Regions from separate parts of the Micromonospora sp. WMMD1274 genome, predicted to be linked through region 1. Evidence: riboswitches for the same ligand, from Rfam matches in the RefSeq annotation. Region 1 holds a riboswitch; each other region holds the start of a gene.
What was found. Region 1 has a riboswitch for cobalamin ahead of ACN27D_RS01700 (ABC transporter substrate-binding protein). Riboswitches for the same ligand answer to the same signal wherever they lie in the genome.
Positions count from the first base shown of each region.

Region 2: linked by a shared signal. The riboswitch ahead of ACN27D_RS29150 (ribonucleoside-diphosphate reductase subunit alpha) and the one ahead of ACN27D_RS01700 (ABC transporter substrate-binding protein) in region 1 are both predicted to bind cobalamin.
Region 3: linked by a shared signal. The riboswitch ahead of ACN27D_RS24985 (peptidase) and the one ahead of ACN27D_RS01700 (ABC transporter substrate-binding protein) in region 1 are both predicted to bind cobalamin.

Region 1 covers NZ_JBMHMG010000001.1:453,387-456,653, forward strand. The annotation lists gene ACN27D_RS01690 (CbtA family protein) at 1-117, shown strand, start outside; gene ACN27D_RS01695 (cobalt-precorrin-6A reductase) at 177-917, opposite strand; cobalamin riboswitch at 1,078-1,260, shown strand; gene ACN27D_RS01700 (ABC transporter substrate-binding protein) at 1,292-2,290, shown strand; gene ACN27D_RS01705 (FecCD family ABC transporter permease) at 2,329-3,267, shown strand, end outside.
Region 2 covers NZ_JBMHMG010000001.1:6,183,929-6,187,195, forward strand. The annotation lists gene ACN27D_RS29150 (ribonucleoside-diphosphate reductase subunit alpha) at 1-1,943, opposite strand, end outside; cobalamin riboswitch at 2,058-2,273, opposite strand; gene ACN27D_RS29155 (PrsW family intramembrane metalloprotease) at 2,393-3,238, shown strand.
Region 3 covers NZ_JBMHMG010000001.1:5,256,656-5,259,922, forward strand. The annotation lists gene ACN27D_RS24975 (ABC transporter permease) at 1-540, shown strand, start outside; gene ACN27D_RS24980 (ABC transporter ATP-binding protein) at 537-1,220, shown strand; cobalamin riboswitch at 1,376-1,539, shown strand; gene ACN27D_RS24985 (peptidase) at 1,586-2,680, shown strand; gene ACN27D_RS24990 (hypothetical protein) at 2,716-3,201, shown strand.

The DNA of each region.
Region 1 (3,267 bases):
CTCACCATCGCCACCCTATGGGCGGTGCTCGGCGTGGTCCTGACCGGCCTGGTCGGGCGCGACGCGGACCGGGCCGCCGAGGCTCAGCGTCGCCGCGAACTCGCCGCCTCCCTGTAGGACGTCGACCGGCCGGATCGCAGGGGCCGCGGTACCGCTGTGCCATCGCTGCGGCCCGCTTAGCGTGCCGGCTGCGCTCGAACCCAGGCGTAAGCCGTTTCCACCTCGGCAACGACACTGACGCTCGTCGGCGTGCCGGCCCGCCGCACGACAACGACAGGAAGCCCTCGCTCGGCCGCAACGTCCAGTTTGGCTACCGTATGATCCCCGCCTGAGTCCTTCGTCACCAGGACATCCACGTCGGCCATCACTCCACGCTCATGCTCGAGCGGGTAGGGCCCGCGGCTCTGCAGGACCGTCCAACGGACAGGCAGCAGGATCTCGGGTGGGTCGACCACGCGCACCAGGCACCGGTGTTCACGCAGCGGGTCGGCGAAGCGGTGCAGCGACTGGCGGCCAATGGTCAGGAACGGCCGCTCGCCCAGTTGCGCGGCCACCCCCGCGGCCTCATCGTGGTCGTCGACCCAGTGCCACGTCCCGGCGTCGGGTCGCGTCGACCACCCGGGGCGCTCTAGGCGCAGCAACGGCACCCCCGCGCGGCGGCACGCCTCCGCAGCGTTTGCGCTGATCCGCTCGGCGAACGGATGGGTGGCATCGACCACCACATCCACCGCCTCGGCGTCGAGATAGCCGACGAGTCCGTCCACCCCCCCGAACCCGCCTACCCGCACCTCACCGACGGGACGCCGCGGACGAGCCACCCGGCCGGCGAGCGACGTCACCACCTCGTCGCCGGCGAACACCAATCTATCGGCCAGCGAACGCGCCTCCCGCGTCCCACCCAGCACCAGCACCCTCACCCGTCCGCTCCGATCGTCGACACCGCCCGCACATCATCTCTCGGCGGCTGCCAACAGCGCCTCGACGTCCAGATGCTTCCCGACCAGAATCACCGAGCAGGTCGAAACCGATGTGACGACAGCAACTGCGGACGCAGTGACCGGGTCGGCACAACGGTGGTTAAGGTGTGTGCGCCGTGGTGTTCGGGAAGCCGGTGCGATGCCGGCGCGGCCCTCGCCACTGTGATCGGGAATGCCGTCGGCCCTCGTCGTTCGCGAGGTCACTGGGCTCATCGCCTGGGAAGGCCGGCCGCCGGCAGGTACACCCGTCAGCCAGGAGACCGGCCACGGCAACAGAACGACCTGTCCACGAGGTGTTGGAAGGCGGTCCCGCTGTGCGGTTCCCCATGTCCTGGCGCGTCGCCGCGCCGCTGTCTCTGCTCCCGATCCTGATCGCCGGCTGTTCCGCCGCCGAGACGAGCTCGCCGACGTCGGCTCCAAGCCCCGCTGTGGTGGCGGTCACCAACTGCGGGACCCCGGTCACGGTCACCCATCCGCCGGCCCGCGTGGTGACGATGAACCAGCCGGCCACCGAGATCATGTTGGCGCTGGGCCTGCAAGACCGGATGATCGGCACCGCCTACCTCGACGACGAGATCCTGCCGGACTATGCGGCCGCCTACGCGAAGATCCCCGTTCTGGCGAAGGAGTACCCGGGCAAGGAGAAACTCCTCGAGGCGGAGCCGGACTTCGTCTACGCCGCATTCAACAGCGCGTTCAGTGACGAGGGCGTCGGTGACCGCGCGGAATGGCAGAAGCTCGGTGTCGGCACCTACATCTCCCCCGCCGGCTGCCCGAAGGAGACCCGGCCGCCGAAGCTTGCGATCTCGGATGTCTTCACCGAGATCCGGGAGATCGCCGCGATCTTCGGGGTGACCGATCAGGCCGAGGCGTTGATCGCCGATCAGCAGGCCCGCATCGACAAGGCAGCCGGTAACGCCAACGGCAACGGCACCCGGAGCATGTGGTGGGACGGCGGCAGCGACGCGCCGAGCGTCGGCGCCTGCTGCGGCGGACCGAACATGGTCATGGCCGCGACCGGCGTGACGAATGTGTTCGCCGACGTGGGCGGCAGCTGGGCCGACACCAGCTGGGAAACAGTCGTCGAACGCGACCCCGATGTCATCGTATTAGTCGACGCGTCCTGGGATACCGCAGAAAAGAAAAAGGCGTTCTTGGCCGGGCACAGCACGCTCAAGGACCTGCCTGCGGTCAAACGCCAGCGGTACGTGGTGATCCCGTTCTCCTGCACCGTCGCCGGGGTCCGCAGCGTCCTCGGCATCGAAGCCCTGGCACAGGGCATCGGTGCCCTCCCGGCCAAGGCCGGAAACTGATCACCACAACGGACCGGGCGGCGGCGCGCACCACCCGGGTGCGCACCGCCGGCACGGCCGCCATCACGCTGACGCTCACGGCCGGTTTGCTGGCCTCGGTGACTTCGGCGATCACCATCGGCGCGGCGGACCTGTCCATCGGCACGGTATGGGCGATCATCGGCGAGCACCTCGGCCTCGCCAAGGCTGATGTATCGGTACTGCGCGGCCACATCGTCTGGAACCTGCGGCTGCCCCGAGTGCTCGCCGCCGCGACTGTCGGCGCGGGGCTAGCGGCGGTCGGTGCCGTCATGCAGACCGTCACGCGCAACCCCCTGGCCGACCCTTACCTACTGGGGGTTTCCTCCGGGGCGGCGCTCGGCGCGGTGCTGGTGATCGTCGCGGGAATCGGCAGCGGCATGGTCGCGGTCAGCGGTGGCGCATTCGCCGGCGCCCTGGCCACGTTCGCGGTCGTGGTGCTGCTGACCGCGCGGCGAGGTGCGCTCGCTCCGACCCGGGTGGTGCTGGCCGGGATCGCCATCGCCCAGCTGTGCGCCGCCTGCACCTCTTTTGTGATCATTTGGGTGGGTGACCCACGCGCCACCCAAAGCATCACCTTCTGGCTGTCGGGCTCGCTCGCCGGCTCCGGCTGGGCGAAGGTCTGCTGCGCTCTTCCGGTGCTGGCAATCGTGTTGCTGCTGGTCCTGTCGCACGCCCGGACGCTCAACGCGTTCGCCTTCGGCGAGGAGGCGGCGGCCGCGCTGGGCGTCGACGTAGGCCGCAGCCGATGGCTACTGCTGATAGGGACCGCGCTGCTGACCGCCGTATTGGTGTCCATCAGCGGGGCAATCGGTTTCGTCGGGCTGATCCTGCCGCACGCCGCACGGTTTCTGACCGGCCCAGATCATCGCCGCCTGTTGCCGGTCGTCGTCCCGGCCGGCGCGATCTTCCTGATTTGGGTGGACACCGCCGCGCGCACCGTGTTCGAACCGCGCGAG
Region 2 (3,267 bases), 5.7 Mb from region 1:
AGGAACTCCCCGGACATGGTCTCGCGCTTGAACAGGTTGGACACCTGCGGCTCGACGCACTCGTAGCACCCGGCGATGGACGCGATGGTGGCGGTCGGCGCGATCGCCACCAGCAGCGAGTTGCGCAGCCCGTGCGCGGCGATCCGCTCGCGCAGCGCCGCCCACCGCTGCGTCTGCGCCGGCTCCGCGCCCCACAGGTCCGGGTGCAGGTCACCCTTGGCGGCCCGGGTCTGCGGGTACGCCGGATGCGGGCCGAACTGCTCGGCCAGCCCGGCGGAGGTCTCCAGCGCGGTCAGCAGGATCTCCTCCTGCACGCGGGTGGACAGCTCCCGGGCCTGGGCCGAGTCGAACGGCAGGCGCAGCGTGAAGAACGCGTCCTGCAACCCCATCAACCCGAGCCCGACCGGCCGCCAGCGCGGGTTCGACGCCGCCGCCTGCTCGGCCGGGTAATAGTTGATGTCGATCACCCGGTCGAGGAAGACCACCGCCGTACGCACGGTGGCGCGCAGCCGCTCCCAGTCCACCCCGTCGGCGGTGACGTGGGCGCCGAGGTTCACCGAGCCGAGGTTGCACACGGCGGTCTCGGTGTCGTCGTTCACCTCCAGGATCTCCGTGCACAGGTTGGACAGGTGGATCACGTTGCCCGGCTCACCGGTCTGGTTGGACAGCCGGTTCGCGGCGTCCTTGAACGTCATCCAGCCGTTTCCGGTCTGCGCGAGCGTGCGCATCATCCGCCCGTACAGGTCCCGGGCCCGCACCGTGCGGACCGCGTTCTTCTCGGCCGCCCGGTACGCGGCGTCGAACGCCTCGCCGTACAGGTCGGGCAGCTCCGGGGCGTCCGACGGGTCGACCAGCGACCACTCGCCGTCGGCCTCGACCCGGCGCATGAACTCGTCCGGGATCCAGTTGGCCAGGTTGAGGTTGTGCGTACGCCGCGACTCCTCGCCGGTGTTGTCCCGCAGCTCCAGGAACTCCTCCACGTCCGGGTGCCACGGCTCCAGGTAGACGCAGGCCGCGCCTTTGCGCCGGCCGCCCTGGTTGACCGCGGCCACCCCGGCGTCGAGCGTCTTGAGGAACGGCACGATGCCGTTGGATCGGCCGTTGGTGCCCCGGATCAGCGCGCCCCGGCCGCGCACCCGCGACCAGGCGATGCCGATGCCGCCGGAGAACTTCGACAGCTTCGCCACCTGGTGGTACCGCTCGTAGATCGAGTCCAGCTCGTCGCGCGGCGAGTCGACCAGGAAGCACGACGACATCTGGGTGTGCCGGGTGCCGGAGTTGAACAGCGTGGGGGAGCTGGGCAGGTAGGCCAGACTGGACATCAGCCGGTAGAACCCGACCGCCTCGCCGGGGGTGCGGGACAGCCCGCAGGCCACCCGCAGCAGCCAGTACTGCGGCGTCTCCACCACCAGCCGGGTCTGGGGGTGCCGCAGCAGGTAGCGGTCGGCCACCGTGCGCAGTCCGAAGTACTCGAACCGCAGGTCGCCGTCCGGGTCCACGGCGTCGTCGAGCTTGCGGGCGTGCCGGGCCACGAACGCGGCCGTCTCGTCGCCGATCAGGCCCAGCCCGTGCGCGTACGCGATCGACTGGCTGAAGCTCGCCACGCCCTGGCCGCGGACCTCCTTGTCCACGTACGCGGCGAGCAGCCGCGCCGCCAGCTTCGAGTACTGCGGCTCCTCGCCGATCAGCTCCGCCGCGGTCTGGATCGACAACCGGTCCAGCTCGGCGGTGGTCGCCCCGTCGTAGAGCCCGCTTATCGTCTTGGTGGCCACCCGCAGCGGGTCCACCTCGTCCAGGTCGGCGACCCAGCGCTCGACCGCCCGGACGATCTTGTTGACGTCCACCGGCTCGGTGTCGCCGTCCCGCTTGCGTACCCGCATCGCCGGGCGGCGGGCCTCGGACCCGGCGGTCCCGGACGGGGGACTCTCCTGTACGACAGTCATGACCTCTCCTCGCTGTCACCGTCTGGAGACGGCGGGAGACGCCAACGGGCGCGGCACGGCCGGCCCGGCTGCTGGCGTCGGTCGTCCCGCGCGACCTCCGACCGCCGTACGCCGGAGGCGCACGGCGCGCTGGCAGGTCTTCGGACTCGCGGGCCCGACCGGGGTCGCCGGTCGCCTACCGGCCGTCGCTTCCCAGGCCGGTGGCCCAGTGCTGTTGACGGCTGTCGTTCCCACTCACCGCTGCGGGGCAGTCCCGGACTTCCACCGGGTTCCCTCTTGCCTCGGCCCGCCCCGAAGGGCTCGGCCGAACCAGCTGCGGCACCACCATATATGGCGGTGAGGGCTTGCGTGCAACACCAGATGTCGTGTCGGCGTGTCGGAATGATCTCACCGTCCACAGTGCCCACCCCCGATTCGGGCGCGGCCCGGCGGGCGCGATACTCGGCGGTATGGGGAATACCGGGCGCCGCTGGGCGTGGGTGGCGGTCCTGCTCGTCGGCGTCGGGCTCCACCTGCTGGTGCTGGAGACACTCGCCGGCACCGGGACCGTCACGTTCGTACCGGCGCTGATCGTGCTCGGCGCGTCCGTCGCACCCGCCACGTTCCTGGCCTTCGCCCAGGGGCGGCCGGCCCGCCGCCCGGTCCCCGGCTCCGTCGTCGGCGTCGCCGCGCTCCTCGGCGGTGTGATCGGCGTGGTCGCCGCCGGCTGGCTGGAGTACGGCACCCTGCACCGCCTCGGCGTCCTGCCGATGGCGCTCGTCGGCCTGGCCGAGGAGACCGCCAAGCTGATCGTGCCGGCCGGCATTCTGCTGCTGTGGCGGCGGCACCCGTCCCCGGCGCAGGGGCTGGTGATCGGCGTGGCCTCCGGCGCCGGGTTCGCCGCGCTGGAGACCATGGGCCACGCGTTCGCCGCGTTCGTCGGGTCGGAGGGCAACCTCGGCGCGGTCGAGCGGACGCTGCTGGTACGCGGTCTCACCGCGCCCGCCGCGCACCTGGCGTGGACCGGGCTGACCGCCGCCGCGCTGTTCACGTTCGCCGCCGCGCCCGGCGGCCGCAGACTGGCGGCGTTCCTGCTCACCTTCGCCGCCGCCGTCACGCTGCACACCTGCTGGGACACGTTCGGCACCCAGCCCGCGTACGTGTTCATCGGCGGCGTGTCACTGGGCTGGGTGCTGCTGCGCCTGCACCTGGACCGCGAGCGTCCGCCGGCGTCCGGGACGCCGCCGGCGTCGAACCGGGACCGGCCTCATGATCATCGCCAGTTCGCCGAGGTGGCGGGGTCGGAGCACTTCTGATGCCGCCACCTCGGCGTGATGGAGTCGAT
Region 3 (3,267 bases), 4.8 Mb from region 1:
GCGCCTCCCACCGGCACCGGTGGCGGTGGCCCGACGGCCACCGTCGTCGCCCTGACCACCACCTCGGGGGCCGATCTGGCGGCCATCGACCGGCAGGCGGGCACCGAGACGGTCTCCGTCGACGACTCGCTGTCCGCGATCGGCTCCTACACCTCCGAGAACGGCTCCCTACAGTTGATGCGCGGCTTCCTGTTCGCCATCTCCGCCCTGGTCATCGGTGCCTTCTTCACCGTCTGGACCATCCAGCGCAGCGGTGACGTCGCCGTGCTGAAGGCACTCGGCGCCTCCACCGCCAACCTTCTCAAGGACGCCCTCGGACAGGCCGTCGTCCTGCTCACCGGCGGCACCCTGCTCGGCACCGGCATCGCCGCCGCCCTCGGCGCCCTCGTCGCCGGGTCCGCGGTGCCGTTCCTCCTGACCCCGGTGACCGTCCTGCTCCCCGCGGCCGTGATCGTCATTCTCGGCGCGCTCGGAGCCGCTCTGTCCATCCGCCGCATCACCTCCGTCGACCCGCTGACCGCCCTGGGGAGCGCCCGATGAGCCTGAACCTGACCGACGTCACCCTCACCTACCCCGACGGCGAGGGCCGCCTGACCGCCCTCGACCGCGTCACCCTGGACGTACCCAAGGGCAGCCTGACCGCCGTGATCGGCCCTTCCGGCTCCGGCAAGTCCAGCCTCCTCGCGGTCGCCGCCACCCTCATCACCCCCGACTCCGGCACCGTCACCGTCGACGGCACCCCCACCACCGGCATGATCAGGAGCGAACTCGCCGACCTGCGCCGCCGCAGGATCGGCATCGTCTTCCAGCAGCCCAACCTGCTGCCCTCCCTCACCGCCGCCGAGCAGCTCCAGGTCATGGCCCACATCGACGGCCGCCCGCCGGCCACGGCCCGCACCCGCGCCATGGAACTCCTCGACGCGGTCGGCCTCGCCGGCCAGGCCGACCGCCGGCCCCACCAGCTCTCCGGCGGCCAGCGCCAGCGCGTCAACATCGCCCGCGCCCTGATGAACGACCCCACCGTGCTGCTCGTCGACGAACCCACCAGCGCCCTCGACCACGAACGCGGCGCCGCCGTCATCGACCTGATCACCCGCCTCACCCACCAGCAGGCCACCGCCACCGTCCTGGTCACCCACGACCGCACGCTCCTCACCGCCGCCGACCAGATCGCCGAGGTCCACGACGGCCGCCTCCACCTTCCGGCACCGGCCCGCTGAAGCGGCGCGACCCACGAGCTGTCCGGCCCGCAGCAGCAACCCGGCGTACGCCGGGACGCCGGCCCGTCCCCGGCCGGCGGGAACGCGGTCGCGGCCGACGGAATGTGAGACCGCCGACTCCGCCGCTCGTCACGGCACGTGTGCGGCTCCTGGCGCATTGACACCGGGGCTACGGCCACATAAGACTGTCGCGACAACTGAATCACCGCGTGTACGTGCGGGGGAAGACCGGTCGAAATCCGGCGCTGGCCCGCAACGGTAGGCCGTCCAGTGAACTCTGGCGGCGAGCCCGAATACCCGTCGTACGCGTGAATCCGCTCCCCACCCGTCGTGGCCCACGGGTCGGAGTCCCGACCGACCCGGCGTTGCCGCATCGGCCGGGCTTTCGACGACCGCCGGGCCGGAAAGGCGCTTCCGATGGTCGTCCGCCGAAGCCGGCACCGCCTGCTCGCGCTCCTCTGCGGCGTGCTCGCCGCCTCATCCTCACCACACCGGCCGTCGCCGCACCCGAGCGCGCCGCCCTCACCCGCCCCGAGGCCGCCGCCGGCTGGCTCGCCCGGCAACTGGTCGACGGGGAACGCTTCGAGGCGGTCTTCGACGGCGTCGCCTACCCCGACCAGGGGCTGACCCTCGACGCCGTGTTCGCCTTCGCCGCCGCGGGCGCCGCCGACGACTACAGCGCCGACGCGCTGGCCTGGGTCACCCGGCCGGACATCCGCGACGGATACGTCGGCGACGGCGTCGCCGAGGCGTACGCGGGCGCGACAGCCAAGCTCGCCCTCGCCGTGCAGGTGCGCGGCGGCGACCCGGCCGACGTCGGCGGGGTCGACCTGATCGCCCGGCTGCGCTCGCTCCAGACGCCGGCCGGCCGGTTCAGCGACCGGTCCGCGTACGGCGACTACAGCAACGCGTTCAGCCAGTCCTTCGCGCTGCTGGCGCTGGACCGCACAGCGGCCGGGGCGCCACCGGCGGCGGCCGCCTGGCTGGCCGGCACCCGATGCCCGGACGGCGGCTACCCGCTGCTGCCCGCGCAACCGGTCTGCGTGTCCGACGTGGACGCGACCGCGCTCGCGACGCAGGCGCTGCGCGCCGCGGGGCGTCCGGCCGACGCCGCCGCCGGGCTGCGCTGGCTCGTGTCCGTCCAAGGTGCCGACGGCGGCTTCGCCAACGCCGCCGGCACGCCGAACGCCAACAGCACCGGCCTCGCCGCGCAGGCCCTGCGCGACGGCAGCCGGCCCCTGGCCTGGGCGCGCGCCCGGGCGTTCCTCGCCGGACTCCAGGTCGGCTGCGCCGGGGCGCCGGCGGACCGGGGCGCTGTCGACTTCGACGGCGGCGGCTTCGACCCGGCCACCGCACCGCGGGCCACCGCCCAGGCCGTCCTCGGTCTCACCGGGACCGGGTACGCCCGCCTGTCCGCCGCCGGTGCCGAACCCGGCGCGCCGGCGCTCGCCTGCCCGTGAACCCCCTCGCCGCTCACCCGATCACAGGAGGACCCGTGTTCCGTCACCGTTCCACAGTCCGCACCTGGCTGGCCGGCCTGCTGGCCGCCGCCGTGGCGGGCGTCGCGCTGACCGCCGCCGAACCCGCGCCCCGGGCGGCGCACGCCGCCGCCTGCGTCGGCACCTCGGGAGTCACAGTGGTCGTCGACTTCGCCGCGCTCGGCGGCGGCGTCCAGGTCGGATGTGCCCCGGGTGACCCGGCCACCGGCCTGGCCGCGCTGCAGGCCGCCGGCTTCACAGTCACCGGCACCGCCCGCTGGGGCCTGGCCTTCGTCTGCCGGATCAACGGCAAGCCCACCGCCGCGACCGAGCCGTGCGTCAACACCCCGCCGGTCACGGCGTACTGGTCGTACTGGCACGCCCCCAGCGGCGGCTCCTGGTCCTACAGCACGTCCGGGGCGACCAGCTACAACCCCGCGCCGGGCAGTGTCGAGGGCTGGTCCTTCGGCGCCGGCGCCCCGCCGAGCATCGCCGCTCCCTAGGTGTGACCAGCGGCGCACCGGGTGCCGGCCGCTGCTCTGGCGTCGTCGCGCGCCCGGGCGGTACGG